Regions from separate parts of the Nocardia sp. CA-290969 genome, predicted to be linked through region 2. Evidence: riboswitches for the same ligand, from Rfam matches in the RefSeq annotation. Region 2 holds a riboswitch; each other region holds the start of a gene.
What was found. A riboswitch is a leader RNA that binds a small molecule or an ion and turns the genes downstream of it on or off. The one in region 2 is predicted to bind cobalamin.
Positions count from the first base shown of each region.

Region 1: linked by a shared signal. The riboswitch ahead of ACQEVO_RS20910 (FecCD family ABC transporter permease) and the one ahead of metE (5-methyltetrahydropteroyltriglutamate--homocysteine S-methyltransferase) in region 2 are both predicted to bind cobalamin.
Region 3: linked by a shared signal. The riboswitch ahead of ACQEVO_RS07930 (ABC transporter substrate-binding protein) and the one ahead of metE (5-methyltetrahydropteroyltriglutamate--homocysteine S-methyltransferase) in region 2 are both predicted to bind cobalamin.
Region 4: linked by a shared signal. The riboswitch ahead of ACQEVO_RS28565 (CbtB domain-containing protein) and the one ahead of metE (5-methyltetrahydropteroyltriglutamate--homocysteine S-methyltransferase) in region 2 are both predicted to bind cobalamin.

Region 1 covers NZ_JBNJNJ010000001.1:4,593,126-4,597,282, forward strand. Annotated here, with positions in the region: gene ACQEVO_RS20895 (SDR family oxidoreductase) at 1-753, opposite strand, end outside; gene ACQEVO_RS20900 (SgcJ/EcaC family oxidoreductase) at 853-1,389, shown strand; tRNA gene ACQEVO_RS20905 (tRNA-Met) at 1,455-1,531, opposite strand; cobalamin riboswitch at 1,710-1,922, shown strand; gene ACQEVO_RS20910 (FecCD family ABC transporter permease) at 2,024-3,079, shown strand; gene ACQEVO_RS20915 (ABC transporter ATP-binding protein) at 3,079-3,852, shown strand; gene ACQEVO_RS20920 (ABC transporter substrate-binding protein) at 3,849-4,157, shown strand, end outside.
Region 2 covers NZ_JBNJNJ010000001.1:3,506,630-3,510,786, reverse strand. Annotated here, with positions in the region: gene ACQEVO_RS15845 (hypothetical protein) at 1-624, opposite strand, end outside; cobalamin riboswitch at 1,368-1,588, shown strand; gene metE (5-methyltetrahydropteroyltriglutamate--homocysteine S-methyltransferase) at 1,724-3,988, shown strand.
Region 3 covers NZ_JBNJNJ010000001.1:1,682,531-1,686,687, forward strand. Annotated here, with positions in the region: gene ACQEVO_RS07920 (ArsR/SmtB family transcription factor) at 1-302, shown strand, start outside; gene ACQEVO_RS07925 (glycosyltransferase family 9 protein) at 314-1,291, opposite strand; cobalamin riboswitch at 1,545-1,684, shown strand; gene ACQEVO_RS07930 (ABC transporter substrate-binding protein) at 1,791-3,320, shown strand; gene ACQEVO_RS07935 (class I SAM-dependent methyltransferase) at 3,317-4,078, shown strand; gene ACQEVO_RS07940 (ABC transporter permease) at 4,086-4,157, shown strand, end outside.
Region 4 covers NZ_JBNJNJ010000001.1:6,271,331-6,275,487, reverse strand. Annotated here, with positions in the region: gene ACQEVO_RS28580 (SRPBCC family protein) at 1-401, shown strand, start outside; gene ACQEVO_RS28575 (OsmC family peroxiredoxin) at 458-901, shown strand; gene ACQEVO_RS28570 (CbtA family protein) at 955-1,743, opposite strand; gene ACQEVO_RS28565 (CbtB domain-containing protein) at 1,734-1,928, opposite strand; cobalamin riboswitch at 1,965-2,110, opposite strand; gene mhuD (mycobilin-forming heme oxygenase MhuD) at 2,184-2,495, opposite strand; gene ACQEVO_RS28555 (alpha/beta fold hydrolase) at 2,538-3,302, shown strand; gene ACQEVO_RS28550 (hypothetical protein) at 3,383-3,655, shown strand; gene ACQEVO_RS28545 (A/G-specific adenine glycosylase) at 3,657-4,157, opposite strand, start outside.

The DNA.
Region 1 (4,157 bases), 1.1 Mb from region 2:
GCGCACCTGCAGCAGGGCGTCGTTGACGGCGCCGCCGGTTACGTCGAGGACGGCGTCGGCGGCGTCCTCGCCGAAGACCGCGACCATGTCGGGGCGGGCTTGCTCCCGGGTGATCCCGGTGAACTCGATGTCCCGGTTCAGCAGCTCAGCGATGGTTTCGACCTGCTGACGCGCACTGATCGGTGCGGGGCCGGTCAGTGCGTACCGGTGACCTCGGTGGGCGGGGTCGGTCAGCGCGACCCGGACCACCGACGCGATGTCGGCGGGATGGATCGTGGGGAGCCCGATGTCGGCGTAGGGCGCCTGGACCGGTTGATCCGCTCGGATACTCGATGCCCACATCAGGGCGTTGGAGGCGAACTGTGTCGGCCGCAGGATCGTCCAGTCCATTCCACTGGCCTCGAGGAGCTTCTCGACCGCCGCGTTGCCGGCAGCGGGGCCTAGGTGGGGATGGGTCTCCACGGTGATCGACGACACCAGCACCACGTGCTCGACACCGGCCCGGCGGGCGCGGTCGAGGATCTCGGCATCCGGTCCGAGTTGCGGCACGAGGAACATCGATCGCACCCCGTCCAGGGCGGCTGTCAGCGAGGAGGGGTCGGCCAGGTCGCCCACGACTGCCTCGACTCCGGCGGGGAAGGCAACTCCAGCGGTGTCACGGGTGACTACCTTGATCGGCCCCGCACCGAACGCGCGCAACTCCTTCAGCAACGAGCGACCGATATTGCCGGTGGCTCCCGTGACCAGAATCATGAACATGTCCTCTCGTGGGGTGATCAGCTGGCCGCCACGCTAGAACCTCAATATAGATACAGGTCAAGATCGAGAATGCCGGTCACAGTTCCCGGTTCGATGCCACTCGCCACCATGGACTTGACCTCAACATTGGTTGAGCTTGCAGGCTGTGGTCAGTACCGAAAAAGGGAGAAAGACATGACCATCCGGCCGAACTTGAACGACCCGACCGCCACTTCGACCGCACACGCCGTGGCCGTCGCCCTCGCAGCCGAATTGCAGAAGGCCGGCGAGACCGGTGACGCCGACCTCTACGACAACTCGTTCGCCGCGGACGTGTTGTGGGGCACGCCCTTCGGCGCCCTGGTCATCGGTTACGACCAGATCAATGCGATTCACCGGCAAATGATGCGCCTGGCGAAGCCCGTCGCGCCGGCCTCCCGTTTCGAGGTCGTCGCCGCGATCGGTCCTGCTCCGGGGGTGGTCGTCACCCAGATCCGCAGGCAGGCCCTCGAACCCGGCGCGTTCTCCGAAGTCGCGCTGTATGTGCTGGTGGAGCGGGAGGGAAACTGGTGGCTGTCCGCCGCGCAGAACACGCCGATCGACGAATCGAAATCGTTCCTGACGCGCACGAACTCGGATCCCGCCGCCTGATCCGAAGTCCTGGTGCCGAAAAAAGCCGAGGCCGGAACGGTGAAAACCGTTCCGGCCTCGGCCGGTGGTAGCGGGGACAGGATTTGAACCTGCGACCTCTGGGTTATGAGCCCAGCGAGCTACCGAGCTGCTCCACCCCGCGTTGCGTTGGTAACCGTAGCGCACGAACCTTCGCCGTACCAAAACGCGCCTCGAACTCCGGTCCGCGATACCCCGGAAACCGGATGCCCAGGCGCGCCTACGCACCGTGCACGATGCCCACCACCGAGTGAGGTGATGCACATTCGCGCCCGGAATGTCCGGTCCCGGAATCCGGGGTGCTACCGTGACCGCGCGCTGGTTACCGCCCGTCGGCGACGGGCGGTTCGCAAGAGGGAATCCGGTGGGAATCCGGAGCTGCCCCGCAGCGGTATGTGGAAACGACCGCGGTCATCAGCACTGGGCCCGCGCCTGGGAAGCGACCGCCAGTAGGTGATACGGGAATCCGTCTCGCGTCCATGAGCCCGAAGACCTGCCGGCGCGGCCCGGCCACAGGCCTGGTCGCCGGTCGACTTCGAGGGAATGGTTGACGAGATATGGGTATACGTCTGTCTGCGCGCGTCGGATCAGGGGTGGTGCGAGTAGATCCGGCCCGATGAGCGGGCTCGAGCGACGCCGCCTGCCCGTGCCGGTGCTGGTGGCGGGGCTGACCGCGGCGCTGGTGGTGGTTTCGGTGCTCGCGCTGGGTCTCGGGGCGGCACATGTTCCGTGGCGCGACACCGTGGGTTTTCTGTGGGCCGAACTCACCGGCGGGACGGTGTTCGCCGGCGATGTGGCGAACTATCGGATCGTCGTGGATTCCCGGCTGCCGCGGGTGCTGCTGGCGGCCCTGGTAGGTGCTGGGCTCGGCGGGGTCGGGCTGATCGTGCAGGCCATGGTCCGTAATGCCCTGGCCGATCCGTATGTACTGGGGATTTCGTCGGGGGCGTCGGTGGGCGCCACCGCCGTCGTCCTGTTCGGCGCGTTCGGTGCGCTCGGGACCTACGCCCTGTCGACGGCGGCTTTCACCGGAGCGCTCGCCGCCACCGCACTGGTGTATCTGATGGCGCGGTCGGCGGCCGGGCTGGTGCCGCTACGGCTGGTGCTCACCGGCACCGCCATCGGCTACGGGTTCTCCGCCGCGACAACTGTGCTGGTGTTCCTCGCCCCGCGCGGTGGCGATACCGCCCGGTCGGTCATGTTCTGGCTGCTGGGCAGCCTGGCGGGCGCGACCTGGCAGATGGTGCCTCTGATCGCCGCGGTCGCCGCGCTGGGGTCGGCGGTGATCATGCTCTGCGCCCGCCGGCTCAACGCCTTGTCGATGGGTGACGAGGTGAGCGCCGCCCTCGGAATGAACGCCGCCCGGTTCCGGCTGCTGCTGTTCGTGCTCTCCGCCGCGATGACGGGCTGTTTCGTCGCGGTGTGCGGGGCCATCGGGTTCGTCGGCCTGATCGTGCCCCATGTCGCCAGGCTCCTGGTGGGTGCCGACCACCGGCGGCTGGCCGTGCTGACCCCGGGGCTGGGCGCGGTTTTCCTGGTGACCGCGGATCTCCTGGCCCGCACGCTGATCCCACCGCAGGAGTTGCCATTGGGAGCGGTCACCGCCGCGGTGGGGGTACCGGTGTTCGTCCTGCTGATGCGGCGGCGCGGTGCGCTGGTGGAGCGCGGCTGATGCGGGTCGACTACACCGGCGTCACGGTCGAGATCGACGGCGCTCCAATCGTGCGGGCGGTGACCCTGGCCGCCGAACCCGGGCAGTTCATCGGCATCGTCGGTCCGAACGGCAGCGGTAAGTCGACCCTGCTGCGCTGTCTGTACCGCGCTCTGGCGCCCGTTTCCGGGCAGGTGCTGGTCGGCGGCACCGATATCGCGGCGATCGGTATGCGGGAGAACGCCCGCCAGGTCGCGGCGCTGACCCAGGATTCCTCGACACCGTTCGACTTCACCGCCGCCGAGGTAGTGGCGACCGGACGGCTCCCGCACGCCACTGTGCTGCGCGGCAGCCGGCGGCGCGACGAGGAGATCTGCGCCGCAGCAATGAAAACGGCGGATATCGCGCATCTCGCGGACCGCGGTTTCCTGTCGCTCTCCGGCGGGGAACGTCAGCGGGTCCTGATCGCGCGGGCCTTGGCGCAACAGCCGCGGGTGCTGGTGCTGGACGAACCGACCAATCATCTCGACGTGCACCACCAGTACAGCGTGCTGGCCGCTGCCCGCGGTCTCGGTATCACCGTGGTCGCGGCGCTGCACGATCTCAATCTGGCCGCGCAGCACTGTGATCGGCTCTTCGTCCTGCACGGCGGCCGGCTGGTGTGTTCGGGCGGTCCGCACGAGGTGATCACCACCGAGGTGATCGGACGCTGGTTCTCGATCGGCGGTCATATCGTCGCTCATCCCCGGCTGGGTGTCCCGCAGATCATCTTCGACGACAAGGACTACGCATGAAAACCCTTCGGCCGATGGTCGCGCTGGCGGTGTCCGCGGCGGTTCTCTCGACTGCATGCGGCGCCGAGGTGCAGGATTCGGCGCACGCGTCCACCGGTCGGCAGGTGACGGTCACCAACTGCGGTGCCTCGCTCACGGTCGACGGGGTGCCCGAACGGGTGGTCACCAACGACACCGGTATCACCGAGATGATGTTCGCCCTCGGGCTGGCCGATCGCCTTGTCGGCTACACCACCTATCCGGGAAAAGAGCGCGATATCGACAGCTCACCGTGGCGGGCCGATTTCGGCCGCACCACCGAACTC
Region 2 (4,157 bases):
CGACCACAGTTCGCGCGAGGCGCGAACTCGCTCGTCATGACTCACCGGGGGGTCGATAATAATGGATTCTATCTCGGCAAGGATCGCACCCCAGTGCTCATCGATAACAGCCCGAAGCGATTTCCAGCGCTCGTCGGACCAGGCTGCGATGGGGGCAGTCGAAACCTGCTCGAATTCGAGGACGATGCCCGAATCCAGAAGTGCCGGGGCAGATTCGAGGCCGAAGATCCTGTGCAGCATACGAACGAATTGCACAGCTGTAGCGATCCGGTTGGGCGCGTGCTTCCTGGCTACTGCATCCGGTATTGTTGCCAGATCCAGGTAGCGATCCGGGAAAGACCGTTGAAACTTGCTCTCCAAAGATTCATGGACCGGGACCAACTCGCTGAGTTCCGATGCAGAAAGACCGTCGATTACCTCCCCTGCGGAGCGTGGAATCAAGTCGTAGTGGCCGCTGCTGTTCAGGAAAGCCACGAGATGAGTAATGTCGGTGAAGCTGCACAGCTTTCCGTCACGTCTGAGAAACATCGATCGGCTTTTTCCGCTGTCTCGCCAAGACAGAAGAACGATAATGCGATTCTTCGTGGCAAGCTCGAGCATGAAGAGGGAGGCGTTGGCGGTCATGGGCGCAAGGCTAATGCGATTCAGAGATCATCGCGAAACGGACTTCCCTCCCCTGGTTGGTTCACATTGTCGCCGCTGCCGGGTGCGGACGACCGAAGTGCACGCCGACGCTGCCCTACACAACCTTCTCACCCGTGAGCCAGACGGTAACCTCTGTCCTGTACCGATCCAGATGCACCACGGTGAGGTCACCCCGCCTGACCTGACAGTGGGATTCGCTGCACCCGTCACCACTGACAGACCCGCCTCGTCTCGTGACGGGGCGAAACCCCGACCCCGGCATCCGTGGAACGACCCAAACCACAGCGGGCACGGCAACTCGACGTCGACCACGGTCTGCGTCCAGGTAACCATCAGCGGAGTCGGTGGAGTTGCGTGCTGCTCGCCGCAGGATTCGAGAGTTGGAAACCGAGTTGGCGGTCATCCGCCACGCTGCGAAGTTCCTCGGGGAGGACACTTCCGGCCCAAAAGACGGTTCTACCCGGTGATCGACAGCCGAGGCGGGCGCGGCGCAGTGGGGTCGACGGGTCTCGTCGACGCGGCGCATGTGAAGATGACTCAGGCCACGCTGGCCCGCGGTGCCCGGATCGACGGCTCGTAGCCGAACTGACCGGCGGGTGTAGGAAGGGCCCACCCGTTCGCAAAGACCTCGATTCCGGATCCTTTCTGAGGTCGGCTATATTTGTGAGTGCAGCTGGTTCGCTGGAGGCGGAGTCGAGGAGCCCCTGATCCGTCCGATGGTGTCGAAGCTCGGTGGTGTTCGCATCGTCGAGTGAGAGGGAACCCGGTGGGAATCCGGGACTGTCCCGCAGCGGTGAGTGGGAACGGCAGCCGTCATCCGCACTGGGCGCCTGCCTGGGAAGCGACGGTCGGTAGGACCAGCTCCGGGCCTCGAGCGCCGGGGCCGACCTGTTCGAGGTCGATGCCCATGAGTCCGAAGACCTGCCCGTTGTACCGGATACGCCGTATCCGGTGGTCGTCGCCTCGTGGATCGGGCGTACGCTGAGTGGACTCGGGCACGGGAACGATGCTTCATGGGCTCCATCAGCGTGCGCTCTGTATGGGTGGCGGTCGTTGCTGCCGACCATGGAGTTCATTGATGTCGAACCCGCACACTATTTTTTCCGCAACCGTGCTGGGGCTACCGCGTATCGGCCCCAACCGGGAGCTCAAACGCGCTACCGAGTCCTACTGGGCCGGGCGCCTCGATGCCAAGGGCTTGCACGCTGTCGCGGCGGGCCTGCGCACCACGCAACTGACCGCGGCGCGTGACGCCGGGCTGGATTCGGTGCCGGTGGGCACGTTCTCCTACTACGACCAGATGCTCGACACCGCCGTGCTGCTCGGGGCGCTGCCCGAGCGGGTGTCGGGGATCGCCGACGAACTGGATCGCTACTTCGCGGCCGCTCGTGGCAACGCCGAGGTGACGCCGCTGGAGATGACCAAGTGGTTCGATACCAACTACCACTACCTGGTGCCCGAACTCGCCGCGGACACCGTGTTCTCCCTGCATCCGGAGAAGCCGCTGGCCGAGCTGCGCGAAGCGCTGGCGCAGGGCGTGCCGGCCCGCCCGGTCGTTATCGGCCCGATCACCTTCCTGAAGCTGGCCAAGTCGGTGGACGGCAGCGACCTGCTAGAGCGGCTGCCCGACCTGCTTCCCCTCTACGAGCAGCTGCTCGGCCTGCTCGCCGAGGCCGGTGCGCAATGGGTGCAGATCGATGAGCCGTCGCTGGTGACCGATCTGACCGAGGCCGAGCTGGCGGCCGTGCGTTCCACCTACCGGCAGCTGTCGCAGGTGCCGGCGCGCCCGGCCATTCTGGTGGCCGCTTACTTCGGCCGGTTGGGGGTGGCGCTGCCGGTGCTTGCGGAGACCGGCATCGAGGGTATCGCCGTTGACCTCGTGGCCGGTGGCGATTCGGACGTGGCGGTGGCGCAGTCGATCACGGACAAGCTGATCGTGGCGGGTGTCGTCGACGGTCACAACATCTGGCGGGTCGACCCCGATCACGCGCTGTCACAGCTGACCGGGCTGCGCGACGCCGGGGTGCCGGTGGCCGTGTCGAGCTCGTGCTCGCTGCTGCACGTGCCCTACAGCCTCGCGCCCGAGACCGAGCTGGACGAACGGCTACGAAACTGGCTGGCGTTCGGCGAGGAGAAGATCGCCGAAATCCGGGTGCTGGCCACCGCACTCGCCGCGGGCGAGGAGGCGGTCGCGGAGGCTCTCGAGATCGCTCGCACGGCCGTGGCCGCTCGCTTGGCCGATCCGCGGCTGCGGGTCGAGTCGGTGCGTGCGCGCCTGGCCGGACTGGACGCTGACGCTGTGCGCCGTACCCCGGCCGACGAACGTCGCGTGCTGCAGCAGCAGCGGCTGAACCTGCCGCTGCTGCCGACCACCACCATCGGCTCCTACCCGCAGACGAGCCGCATCCGCGTGGCCCGCGCCCAGCTGCGCCGAGGCGAGATCGACCAGGCCGAATACGATACGCGGATGCGTGCCGAGATCGCCGAGGTCATCGCGCTGCAGGAGGAGATCGGTCTCGACGTGCTGGTGCACGGTGAGCCGGAGCGCAACGATATGGTGCAGTACTTCGCCGAGCAGCTCGACGGCTTCGCTGCGACGATCAACGGCTGGGTACAGTCCTACGGCACTCGGTGTGTGCGGCCGCCGATCGTCTACGGCGATGTGGTCCGTCCGCGGGTCATGACCGTCGAATGGATCACCTACGCGCAGTCGCTGACCAGCAGGCCGGTCAAGGGCATGCTGACCGGTCCGGTCACCATCCTGGCGTGGTCGTTCATTCGTGACGACCAGCCGCCCGCTGACACCGCCCGCCAGATCGCGTTGGCGATCCGGGACGAGACGGTGGACCTCGAGGCGGCCGGAATCGGCATCATCCAGGTAGACGAGCCCGCGTTGCGCGAGCTGCTGCCGCTGCGCAAGGCCGACCAGGCCGCCTACCTGGACTGGGCGGTCGAGGCGTTCCGGCTCGCGACCTCCGGCGTCGCCGATACCACCCAGATCCACACCCACCTGTGCTACTCGGAGTTCGGTGAGGTCATCGGTGCCATCGCGGGTCTGGATGCCGACGTCACCTCGATCGAAGCGGCGCGCTCGCATATGGAGGTGCTCGACGACCTCAACGCGGCCGGGTTCGGCCTGGGTGTGGGCCCCGGTGTCTACGACATCCACTCACCACGCGTGCCCGGCACCGAGGAGATCGAGAAGTCGCTCGAGCTCGCGCTGAAAGCCGTTCCGGCCGAACGGCTGTGGGTCAACCCGGACTGCGGTCTGAAGACCCGCCGTACCGACGAGGTCATCGCCTCGCTGCGCAATCTCGTCGCGGCGGCCCAGGCCCTGCGCTGATGCGTGACCGGGGCGCCCGCACGGCGGGCGCCCCGGTTTCCGTGGTGTTTCCCTTCCAGTCCGAGGCCATCATTCTTTCCCGCGGACCGCGGGTTAACCCGCAATGCCGTCCGACCCGCCCTGAAGGGCGCCCGCAGCTCGGTCGGCGATGAGAGCCTGCGAACCCACT
Region 3 (4,157 bases), 1.8 Mb from region 2:
TTGCGCCGCTGATCGCCCTGGCCGACCCCACCCGGCGGGCGATATTCGAAGCGTTGCCCTCGGGGCCGCGCTCGGTGGGTGAGTTGGCGAAACAGGTGGGGATCAGCAGTTCGGCCGTCTCGCAGCATCTGCGCGTACTGCGCGAAGCGCGCCTGGTGATGGTGCGTCCCGTCGGCAACCGCCGGCTCTATTCGCTGGACCCGCGCGGCCTGGGCGACGCCCGCGACTACCTCGAACAGTTCTGGCCGAGCGCCCTGGCCGCCTACGCCGCCGCACTCAATGAAGCCCGCGGCCGGGTCTGAGTCCGCAGCGGTCAGCCCACGCGGCGGTACGCGGCGCCGGCGACCCCGGCCTCGGCGCGCCGCTTCCCGAGCTGCCGGTCGAGGGCCGCGACCACCTCGGTGACGCCGATCTGCAGGAGACCGGGGTCGGGGGACGAGCCCTCACGGTCGCCCGTGCGGCCCGCCCACAACACCTCGTGCCGGGCGAGCAGGTGTCCGGGAGGTCCGCTCTCGGCGGGGGAGGTGGGGCCGAACAGTTGCACCGTGCGGGTACCGAACGCGGTCGCCAGATGGGCGACACCGGTATCGCCGCACAGCACCACCGAGGCCTCGGCCACGGTCGCGGCCAGTTCGATCAGATTCTGCTTCCCGGCCAGCACCCGGTGCCCCGCCAGGCCCGCGCGGGCCGCGATACCGTGGGCGCGTTCGCGGTCGCATTCGTCGCCGGTGAGCACCACCTCGTACCCCAGCACCAGCAGATGCCGGATCACGGCCGCGAACCGGTCGGCCGGCCAGCGCCGCGCGGCGGCGCCCGCACCGACGTGCACGACCACGCAGTCGCGGTGGCTGGTGGTCGCCACCGGGGGGACGAGGCCCAGGTTGCGGCGGTCGGCACCGATACCGTCGAATTCCAGCAGATGGCACCAGCGGTCGATCGGATGCCGCTGCTCGTGCCACTCCGGGCCGGGGATCTCCGGGAACGCCGGATTGCGGTAGGTGAGGATCCGCTCGGCACCGGTTTTGGTGAGTTCCACGATCGGTGTGGTCTCGGCCCCGTGCAGATTGATCGCGAGCTTCGGCGCCGGTCCGTCCCAGCGCAACCCCTGCGGATCGGCGATCGGCACCATCTCGTCCACCAACGCGATCAACTCGACGATCGGACGCAGCCGGTGCGGGGTGGCGAGGACGAGATGATCGCTGCGCCGGGCCCGTCGCAGGGCACGCAACGCCGGAACAGCGGTGAGCAGCTCACCGAGACCGCGTGCCTGAAGCACGAGAACTACCGACACCCGACTCTCCTAGCCACCTGTTGCCCGTTGTGCCGCCCCCTCCCCGCACCACCCCGAGGGCCGGCTCACGACGAGAGCATTCCTTAGCTGGACTACCCGTGGCACCGGTGGGCAAACGTCGGCCGATCGCGTCCTGGATCACATGCCGGGCGGTAGCCGCCGGACGGGCTCACTCGCGGTGGCGTTACGTCCCCGGTCCGGTTCCCGCGCGCCGCACGATCGGGCGGCAGTATGGTGCGCGCCACTTCGGGCGCCGATGTGGTTGCGCGGCCGCCGCTTCGGTAATGTCGGCAAGGTCCGCAGGGAAGACCGGTGCAAGTCCGGGGCTGTCCCGCAACTGTGAGGTTCGTCCGCGAGCCGAAGCCAGATACCTGCGGATGAAGGACTGAACGGTCATGATCACGTGGGTATTGATCGATGCGCCGAACCGGCCGCCGCCGCGCGGGCCGGTTTCGCATGTCTGTGTCGCGTGAACTGCCTGACGCGACGGGAGTCGGATATGCGTGGTGCACCGCCGGAGTTGAATCGCCGCTCGTTTCTCCTCGGCAGTGCCGTCGCCGCGGGTGCGCTGGCCGTCGGGTGCGGTAGCGGCGGATCGGCCGCGGGCTCGGATACTTTCACCGCCGCCTTCCAGGGTTCGGGTGCGGGGGAGGGGATAGACCCCGGCGCGAACACCCTGTTCATCGACGAGGCCCGGATGAAGGCGATCTACGACGGGTTGTTCGAGGTCGATTCGGCGATGGCGCCGATTCCGCGGCTGGCGGAATCCGGCGAACCGAATGCCGACGGCACCCGGTGGCGGATCGCGCTGCGCGACGCCGTATGGCACGACGGTAAGAAATTCACCAGCCGGGATGTGCTCTATACCCTGTCCAGGGTGCTGGGGCCGGCGCGCCGGCGGCCGTTCATCGCGGCTTCGTCACTGGACCGGGTGGACCTCTCCGGATGCCGGGCGGTCGACGATCGGACGGTCGAGATCGCCTTGAAGGAACCGTCCTTCGAGTTCCTGATCGCGCTGTCGGTCTACGGCACCAAGATCGTGCAGGACGGTGCCGCCGATTTCGGCCGCCCGGTGGGCACCGGGCCGTTCGTCTTCGAATCCTTCGATCCCGGCCGGCAGTTCACCGCCACCCGCAACGAGCACTACTGGGACGGTGCTCCCGCTATCGGTGAGCTACGGATACTCAGTGCGGAGGCCGACGCGCGGGTGAACGCGGTCCAGAGCGGGGAGATCGACTATGCCGACAACCTCACCCCGTCCGCGGCGCGCACCCTCCGGGACAGGCCGGGAATCAGGCTGGTCGCCACGCCGAACAGCGGTATCTACTTCTTCGCCATGAAAACCGACCGCCCACCGTTCGACAAGCCGGATGTCCGGCGCGCGGTGATGCGGATGGTCGATCGGGCCGAACTGCTGAAGGTCGCCCTCGAAGGGCAGGGCGAGATCGCCGATGATGTGTTCGGCAAGGGCTACCAGTACTACGCCGACCTCCCGCAGCACGACTACGACCCCGACGAGGCCGCCCGGCTGCTGCGCCGGGCGGGCGTACGCGATCTGTCCTTCGACTTGTTCACCGCGCCGGTGGCCTACGGATTCGTCGAAGCGGCCCGCCTTTTCGCCGATCAGGCCGCGGCGTGCGGGGTACGCGTGAACGTGGTGCTGGGTTCCAAGGACAGCTACTACACCGATGCGCTGGACACCGGCCAGCTGACGATGGGGCAGTCGGGACCGTTGCCGATACCCAACCACTTCGCTTCGCGGCTGCTGAGCGGGGCACCGCAGAACCGCACGAAATGGTCCGATCCCGAATTCGACGGTCTCTATGCCAAGGCCCAGGCCACCCGCAGCGCGCAGGGCCGCACCGCGATCTACCGCACGATGCACGAGATACTGCACGACCGGGGCGGGTTCATCTTCTTCGGTACCACGAACTGGAACAGTGCGGGCGGGGATCGGTTCGCCGGGCTTCCGGCGGCCGTGCCGAACTCCCACGATTGGGCGCGCTTCGACGGGGTGAGCATCCGATGACGGCGCTCGATCCGGCGCTGGCCCGCTATTGGCTCGAACGCTGGGACCGCCAGCAGGAACGCTATATGCCCGATCGCGAATCACGGTTCGAGGTGATCGGTGATGTGCTGATCGAATTGCTCGGCCGGCCCGACCCGCTGATCGTCGACCTGGGCGTGGGCCCGGGCACCCTGTCCGAACGGCTGCTGGCCCGGCCGCCCGGCGCCACGGTGGTCGGTGTCGATGCCGATCCGCTCCTGCTGGCCCTCGCCGGCGCCGCGCACGGTTCGCCACGTTTCCGCACGGTATTCGCCGATCTGCGTGAGCCCGGCTGGTTTGCGGCGCTGGGGCTGGAACGTGCCCCGGACGCCTTCGTCAGCACCACCGCCCTGCACTGGATGAACCGGGAACCGCTACGCGACCTCATCCGCGCCTGCGCCGGCGCCCTGGCGTCCGGCGGGGTGTTCGTCAACGGCGATCACCTCTACGAGGGACCGGACGGTCCGCGGCTGGACGCGGTGGGCCGGGCCCTGACCGCCCGGCGGGCCCGCCGGCTCGGCACCGCGGCGGCGGAGGACTGGCAGGCCTGGTGGGCGGCCGTGGAAAGCGCGCCCGAACTCGCCGGCCTGGTGCGCCTGCGCGACGGTGGGTTCGAGCACACGGTGTACGACCGGCCCAGTGCGCACGACTATCTCGCCTTCGCCCGCGAAGCCGGGTTCGCCGAGGCCGGGACGGTCTGGCAGTACGGCGACGACCGCGTCGTGGTCGCGATCCGGTGACCGGGCGGTGAGAGCCGGAGTCCGGCCGGACGCGCGGCTGATGCTGCGCCGGGCGTGGATCGGTGCCGGACAGCTCGCG
Region 4 (4,157 bases), 2.8 Mb from region 2:
CAGTGGAGCGAGTGATGAAAGCCTCGCCCGAACTGCTGTACCTCGCGTGGACCCAGGGATTCGATATCTGGTTCGCGGAGCCCGCAACCGTACGGATGCGCCCGGAGGTGAACGAGCCGTTCTACTTCGAAACCCGGCACGAGGGGAGCATGCACCCGCACTACGGGCGATTCCTGCGGCTCGAACCCGGCCGGCTCGTCGAAATGACCTGGGTGACGGGAGCGGCGGGCACCGCGGGCGCGGAAACCGTGGTCCGGGTGGAACTCGTGAAACAACCCCGCGGTATCCGGTTACGGCTGCGGCACAGCGGATTTGCCGACGAGGCCGCTCGTGACCGGTACCGCGCGACCTGGCCGAAGGCGCTGGCCCGCCTCGATGAGCGAACCTCTGCGGCCGGTTGAATGGTGCGAGTAGGTTCGACACCGGACCCGAACGAATCGTCTTCGAAAGGATTGTGATGCCCACACGTACCGCGCGCACCGCATGGACCGGTGGTCTGCAGGACGGCTCCGGCCAGGTCGAACTGGTCAGCTCGGGGGTCGGCAAGTACGAGGTGTCCTTCCCCAAACGGTCCGCCGACGAGGCCGGCGGCACCACCAGCCCGGAGGAACTGATCGCGGGCGCGCACGCGTCCTGCTATGCGATGGCGCTGTCGAACGAGATCGCCCAGGCCGGCGGCACCCCGGAGAGCCTCGATGTCTCGGCGGCTGTCACCCTCGGCCCCGACCCGGCCGGCGGGTTCCGCATCAGCCGTATCGCACTGACCGTCCGCGGCCGGGTATCGGGCCTGGACAACGCCGGTTTCACCACGGCGGCCGCCGCGGCCAAATCGGGTTGCCCGGTGAGCAAGGCACTGGCCGGAGTGGACGAGATCACCTTGGACGCGGCACTCGAGTCCTGACCGGTTCCCGGGCTCCCTCGTCTGCGGGGAGCCCGGGATCGCGGACTCCCGGATCACCCGGCTGCAGCAGCGGCTTCCGTTACCGGCGTGCTGCGGCGGGTGCTCCATTCGGTGAGTGCGCCGAAGGCGAGACCGATGCTCACCCACAGCGTGGTCGACACCGCCAGCGATGCCGTCCGGAATTCCCACAACAGGGTGGCCGGGAAATCCGCGCCGACCTCGTTCACCCCGGGCAGCAGAACATATCCGAGCGTGACGATCAGGGCGAAGGCGGCGACGGCCGCGACGAGCCGGACTGTTTCGAGCTGTGCCCGCAGCAGGTTCCAGACATAGCCGGCGGCCGCCAAGGCGATCAGTCCGAGGACGACAGCGGCCACCCACAGCAGCGTGCGTTCGTTGATCGTTTCCGGGTCACCGACGGCCGGGGGGTTGGCCGGGTATTTGAAGAACGGGACGAGCACCACCGCGAGCCATCCGCCGAGGCCGAGCCCCAGCACCAGTCGCGGTCCCGGTAGGGCGGTGTGGCGGCGGGCGTAGTGCGCCGCCGTCGCGACGAGGGCGCCGAAGGCCATCCCCGCCAAGGCGTTCGCCAGGAACTGACCGAACTTCTGCCACGGCCGGCTCACCACGGCCTCGTCCGGATCGTGACTGTGCCCGGCGTCTTCGCCGTGACTGTGCCCGCCGCCGTGCTCGTGCGTCGCCGCTGCCTCCTCGATGGCGATGGCCGCGTCCACCTTGGGTTCACCGACGAAATTCCCGACGACACCCGCCAGCAGACCGGCGATCAGGCCGGCGAGCAGACCACGGAGCAGCAGCGCACCGAAGGATCCGCTCAATGGCATGGCACGCCCAGCAGATGCCGTCCGTCGTGCATCAGCTCGTGCAGGAACATCCCGCTGCGGGATATCGCGCCCTGATCGAAACCGACCAGGTAGAGCGTGAGCAACGCCAGTAGAACGACACCGACTGTGATGAGCACGGTCGCCAGCGTTTCGCCGGCCCGGCTCGGGGTGTGCACGATGGCCATGATGGTCCTCCTCATCCGGAAGGTCGCGTCCGGTCGCGAGTTCTGCGCTTCGGTGCCGGTGTCTGGCTCTGCCCACTGCCGAGACAGTGCGCAATACAGTGGCGCGACCGCTCCGGGTTCCCACCGGATTACCGCATCACCTCCGCGTACTCCGGAACTGTGACACCGCCCGCGGTGGTCGTCAATATGCCCCGGAAAAAGCGCAGGTCACGCCACCGCACAGTAAAGGTGGCGTGACCCGCATCGAAAGGATCGTCAGGCGTTCTTGCCGGCCACGTCCAGCACGACCTCGAACTCCAGCAGCGAGGCGCCCGTGGCCACCGGCTTGTTCTGCTGCCCGGCATGCGCCTCCTTGGCCGGCCCGTCCCGCCACGCCGCGAAGGACTCCTCGGAATCCCACTGGGTGACGACGAAGTACCGGTTCTCCCCGGCAGTCGGCCGCAGCAACTGGAAGCCGAGGAACCCGGGGGAGTTCTCGACGGCATGCGCGCGGTGGGCGAACCGCTTCTCCAATTCGGGACCCGCGCCCTCGGGAATCTCGATCGCATTGATTTTCACAACAGCCATAGGACGAGCTTAGTGAAACGTGTGCCGAATACACTCGACCCGATGTTGCACGACGAAGGCGGGTCCGGGGTCCCGATACTGCTGCTGCACGGTCTGATGGGCAGCGCCCGGACCTGGGCCGATCAGATCGCGTGGTTACGCGGCTACGGCCATGTGTACACCTTCGACGCGGCCGGGCACGGCCGTCCGGCCCCGGCCGAACTCACCACCGACGCATTCGTCGCCGATCTTGCCGCCGCCACCGCGACGATCCCCGAGCCGATGGTCGTCATCGGACATTCGATGGGTGGCCTGCACGGGTGGGTTTTCGCCGCCGGGTACCCGAAGCGGGTACGGGCGCTGGTGGTCGAGGATATGGCGGCCGACTTCACCGGCCGCACCGCCGCACACTGGGCGGCCATGATCGAAGCCTGGCCGCAGCCCTTCGCCGACGAGGCCGCGATGCTGGAGTTCTTCGGTCCGGTCGCCGGTCGCTACTTCCTGCATTCGTTCGAGCGGAGCCGTGACGGCTATCGCCTGCACGGGGAGGTGGCCACGTTTCGCGATATCTCCGAGGAATGGGGTACGCGCGCGTTCTGGTCGCAATGGCAGCAGGTGCGCGTCCCCAGCCTTTTGATCGAGGGCGAACACACCATCACCCCACCCGGGCAGATGCGCCGCATGGCCGAGCTGCATCCGGCCGCCGAACATATCGTGATCCCCGAGGCGGGCCATCTGGTCCACGACGACCAGCCCGCCCGCTACCGCACCGCAGTCGAACGGTTCCTCGGCCGGGTACTCACCGCCGAAGCAACCCCGAACCGCTGATCGTCGGCATTCGCCTGCGACAGCCTGCCCCAGGTGTGCTCGTCTAGGCGGAGCAGCAGCGCCGCCACGGCCGGGAATGGATGGCACCGCCGCCGGGCCCCGAGGACGCCAGCAGCCGGGCCGAGGAAGTGCTGGACCGGGTGAACGGCCTGATCGGCCGCCCGGGCAAGGCCGCCGACGCCGAGCCCGAACCCGCCGAGGCGCCGGCCGATGTGGTCGACGCCGAGGTGGTGGAGCCGGCTCCCCAGCCCGCTCCGGTGCCGGCGAACCCGCGCCGGACCAGGCCCACCCACCGGGCTCGCGGAGAGCCCGCGCACCCCGCTCACCGAATCCGAGGTGCAGGCGCGCGGTAACTCAGCCCTCGCCGGCCAGGGCGAAGCGCCCGTCCACTGTTTGCTCGATCAGGCCGTCCACCAGGAGCGAATCCAGGGCGCGGTCGCGCTGGCCGGGGTCGCGGGTCCAGGCCAAGTCCAAGCGGATGCGATCCACCGGCTCCGTCGCCGCGCGCAGTACATCCAGCAAACGGCCGCGCGCCTGGCGGTCGGTGCCCTCGTATTTCTGGGTCCGGCGCGTGGACTCCTGTACCGGGCGGCCCGCCGTGACCCAGGCGCAGCGGGGGAGCGGGCAGCGGGTGCAGTCGGGGGTGCGGGCGGTGCACACCGTCGCCCCGAGTTCCATCAGGGCCGCGGAGAACACCGCCGCCCGGTCGACCCGTACGGGCAGCAGCGCCTCGGTTTCGCGGAGATCGCGGGCCGCCGGGTTGCCCGCCTCACCGCGACCGTGCACGGCCCGGGCCACCACGCGGCGAACATTGGTGTCCACCACCGGAACTCGCTGCCCATAGGCGAAACAGGC